Regions from separate parts of the Pseudomonas sp. TE3644 genome, predicted to be linked through region 1. Evidence: predicted binding sites of a transcription regulator. Region 1 holds the regulator's gene; the other holds the start of a gene.
The links. The regulator sigma-54, encoded in region 1, starts transcription at its own class of promoters, with help from an activator protein. The targets are predictions, from matches to a motif close to ANTGGCATNNANNTTGCTNT.
Positions count from the first base shown of each region.

Region 1 (2,199 bases):
CTCTGCGCCGGCGAATAAGGTGTTAAGCCCCTGCCATGAAACCATCGCTCGTCCTAAGAATGGGCCAGCAACTGACGATGACACCGCAGTTGCAACAGGCCATCCGCCTCCTCCAGCTCTCCACACTGGACCTCCAACAGGAGATTCAAGAGGCCCTGGAATCCAACCCGATGCTCGAGCGCCAGGAAGAAGGCGACGACTTCGACAACAGTGACCCCATGGCCGACAAGGCCGAACAGCAGGTCACGCCGGAAATCCAGGAACCGAGTTACCAGGAAACCTCGGCACCCACCGTCGACAACCTCGAGGACGGTGAATGGAGCGAACGCATTCCCAACGAGCTTCCCGTGGACACCGCGTGGGAAGACATCTACCAGACCAGCGCCAGCAGCCTGCCCAGCAACGATGACGACGAATGGGACTTCACCACCCGCACGTCGGCCGGCGAGAGCCTGCAAAGCCATCTGCTGTGGCAACTCAACCTGGCGCCCATGTCCGATACCGATCGCCTGATCGCGGTCACCCTGATCGATTGCATCAACAACCAGGGATACCTGGACGAGACCCTGCAGGAAATCTGCGACTCGTTCGACCCGGAACTGGACATCGAGCTCGACGAAGTCGAAGCCGTGCTGCACCGCATCCAGCAATTCGAGCCAGCCGGCATCGGTGCCCGCGACCTCAGCGAGTGCCTGCTGCTGCAACTGCGCCAGATGCACGCCAAGACCCCTTGGCTGGCCGAAGCGCAGCGCCTGGTGGCCGACTACATCGACCTGCTGGGCAGCCGTGACTACAGCCAGCTGATGCGCCGCATGAAGCTCAAGGAAGACGAGCTGCGCCAGATCATCGAACTGGTGCAAAGCCTCAACCCGCGCCCCGGCTCGCAGATCGAGTCCAGCGAGGCCGAGTACGTGGTGCCCGACGTGATCGTGCGCAAGGACAGCGACCGCTGGCTGGTGGAGCTGAACCAGGAAGCGGTGCCGCGCCTGCGCGTCAACCCGCAGTACGCAGGCTTCGTTCGCCGTGCCGATACCAGCGCCGACAACACCTTCATGCGCAACCAGTTGCAGGAAGCCCGCTGGTTCATCAAGAGCCTGCAAAGCCGCAACGAAACCCTGATGAAAGTCGCCAGCCAGATCGTCGAGCACCAGCGTGGTTTCCTCGACTACGGCGACGAAGCCATGAAGCCGCTGGTGCTGCACGACATCGCCGAAGCGGTGGGCATGCACGAGTCGACCATTTCGCGGGTAACCACCCAGAAATACATGCACACCCCTCGCGGCATCTACGAGCTGAAATACTTTTTTTCCAGCCACGTCAGCACCTCCGAGGGCGGTGAATGCTCGTCCACGGCGATCCGCGCGATCATCAAGAAACTGGTTGCGGCCGAAAATCAGAAAAAGCCATTGAGTGACAGCAAGATCGCTGGTTTACTGGAGGCACAAGGCATCCAGGTCGCCCGCCGCACTGTCGCCAAGTACCGCGAATCCCTCGGGATCGCCCCTTCGAGCGAACGCAAGCGGCTGATGTGATCCTCCTGGCAGCGTCAAGGCGCTGCCAGTGGGCGTACCGGATGTGCCACAGCGTTCCAGTGGCAGGTTATCCAACCTGTCTCTTTATGCACTGGCAATAAGGAGAAAGCGGTATGCAAGTCAACATCAGTGGACATCAACTGGTTGTGACCGACGCCATGCGCACTTACATCGGTGAGAAACTCGACCGATTGGAGCGCCATTTCGACAAGATAACCAACGTGCAGGTCATCATGGAGGTCGAGAAGCTGAAACAGAAAATCGAGGCCACCCTGCGCGTACCCGGCGGTGAGGTAGTGGCCAACGCGGAACATGACGACATGTACGCGGCCATCGACCTGCTGACCGACAAGCTTGATCGCCAACTCAAAAAGCATAAGGAAAAACAGCAGAGTCTGCTGCAAGGCGCGACTGCCCGCTGACACTCCCCACCCATGATCCGACTTGAACACATCCTGACCCCCGGCCGTTCCCTCGTGAACGTGCCGGGCGGCAGCAAGAAAAAAGTACTCGAACACATCGCCAACCTGATCGCCCGGGAGGTTCCGGGCCTTGAGATGCAGGTGGTGTTCGACAGCCTGATCGCCCGCGAAAAACTGGGCTCGACGGGCTTTGGCAACGGTATTGCCATCCCCCATTGCCGCCTGGCCGGCTGCGCCACGCCGAT
Region 1 is NZ_JBWBQF010000001.1:5,389,909-5,392,107, forward strand. It holds gene ACZ9GA_RS23830 (RNA polymerase factor sigma-54) at 36-1,532, shown strand; gene hpf (ribosome hibernation-promoting factor, HPF/YfiA family) at 1,646-1,954, shown strand; gene ptsN (PTS IIA-like nitrogen regulatory protein PtsN) at 1,967-2,199, shown strand, end outside.

Region 2 (2,199 bases), 820 kb from region 1:
AGGAATAGCTTTTCTGCGACGCGGGTGACGTTGCGCTCCAGCATCAAGGTTTCGAACACCACCATCAGGTTGATGTCGGCCTTGCGCAATTCATTGCGGTTCATTGGCGCCTGTCCCCAGTCCATTCGCGTGATGGCTGGAGTGTAGAGGCGCCAGTCCGCAACGCGCAACGTGCAGGCACCTGTAGCCGCTGCCGCCAGGCTGCGCTGGCCTGTGTGAACTCGGGAGATTTCCAGCGAGGCATAGGGCCAGCGCAGCCTGCGGCAGCGGCTACGTGATTCAGGTTATTCGGTGGGGGGCGTCAGGCGCGCTTCGAGCTCGGCCATCTTGGCTTCCAGCGCTTCCAGGCGCGCACGGGTGCGGGCCAGCACGACCATCTGGCTGTCGAATTCGTCGCGGCTGACCAGGTCCAGTTTGCTGAAGCCGCTTTGCAGCAGCACCTTGAACTGGCTTTCCAGCTCGGCGCGCGGCTGGCTGGTGTCGCTGCTGAACAGGCGCGAGGCGTGGTCGCCTAGGGCGTCGAGGAAGGCTTTGGGCGCAAGCATGGTGAAATTCCTGAATCTGATGGCCTGGAGTGTAACACGCAGCCGTCTATAGTCAGTGGCAGGGCGGGCGCACGGTTTTTGCGCATTGCCCTGATTCATCGCGCACCAGGATGGAGCGCAACCGTTGATCAGGTAGGGGCACGGGGCAGGCAGTGGCGGTAAAAAGGCCGAATTTGTTGAGTTGCGCGGACATGGCAAGCTTTCTGCTTAGACACAATTGACCCATGCACTGATGCAGTCGATGTGACGAATGCAGTGCGCAGGCGGAGCGGGGAGAGTTTCGTCAGGAGCGGTTCTGGTGGTCGGTCAGGGGATGCAGGATCGACGACGCGTTACAAAGCCAGACACTGCGCTTAGACTTGAGCTGGGTTTGTTTTCCTGGGGCAAGTCCACTAATTCGGGAGAGAGTTTCATGAAGCTAGTCACTGCCATCATCAAGCCGTTCAAACTGGACGATGTACGCGAGTCGTTGTCCGAAATCGGCGTGCAGGGCATTACCGTAACCGAGGTGAAAGGCTTCGGGCGTCAGAAGGGTCACACCGAGCTGTATCGCGGCGCGGAATACGTGGTCGACTTCCTGCCCAAGGTGAAGATCGACGTCGCCATCGACGACAAGGATCTTGACCGTGTGATCGAGGCGATCACCAAGGCCGCCAACACCGGCAAGATCGGTGACGGCAAGATTTTCGTGGTCAATCTGGAACAGGCGATTCGCATCCGTACCGGCGAAACCGACACCGACGCGATCTAAGCCGCCCCAAACCCCAAAGCCCCAGGAGATAACAACATGACTCTGCGTCGTTTCGCAGGGCTAGGAGCCCTTTTGTCCCTCGTTTTGCCAACGCTTGCGATGGCAGCCGACGAGGTGGCAGCCCCCGCCGCCCCCGTACTCAACTCCGGTGACACTGCCTGGATGCTGACGTCCACCGCCCTGGTGCTGTTCATGACCATCCCGGGCCTGGCCTTGTTCTACGGCGGCATGGTCCGCTCCAAGAACATCCTGTCGGTAATGATGCAGTGCTTCGCCATCACGGGTCTGATCAGCATTCTGTGGACCATCTACGGCTATAGCCTGGCGTTCGATACCACCGGTATGGAAGCAGGCGTGGTCAACTACAACTCCTTCGTCGGCGGCATGGCCAAGGCCTTCCTGGCGGGCATCACCCCAGCCAGCATCACTGGCCCTGCGGCGCTGATCCCTGAAGCCGTGTTCGTCACCTTCCAGATGACCTTCGCCATCATCACCCCGGCGCTGATCGTGGGTGCCTTCGCCGAGCGTATGAAGTTCTCGGCCATGCTGGTGTTCATGGGCATCTGGTTCACCCTGGTGTACGCACCGATTGCGCACATGGTCTGGTCTGGCCCGGGTTCGCTGCTGGGTGACTGGGGCGTGCTGGACTTCGCCGGTGGCACCGTGGTGCACATCAACGCCGGTATCGCCGGTCTGGTAGCGTGCCTGGTACTGGGCAAGCGCAAAGGCTTCCCGACCACCCCGATGGCCCCGCACAACCTGGGCTACACCCTGATGGGCGCCGCCATGCTGTGGGTAGGCTGGTTCGGCTTCAACGCCGGTTCCGCCGCAGCTGCCAACGGCACCGCCGGCATGGCCATGCTGGTGACCCAGATCGCTACCGCTGCTGCCGCACTGGGCTGG
Region 2 is NZ_JBWBQF010000001.1:6,209,522-6,211,720, reverse strand. It holds gene ACZ9GA_RS27570 (LysR family transcriptional regulator) at 1-104, opposite strand, end outside; gene ACZ9GA_RS27565 (accessory factor UbiK family protein) at 285-545, opposite strand; gene glnK (P-II family nitrogen regulator) at 958-1,296, shown strand; gene ACZ9GA_RS27555 (ammonium transporter) at 1,333-2,199, shown strand, end outside.
Region 2: a site for sigma-54 is predicted at 736-755, ahead of glnK (P-II family nitrogen regulator). Genes of this name have one in related genera too.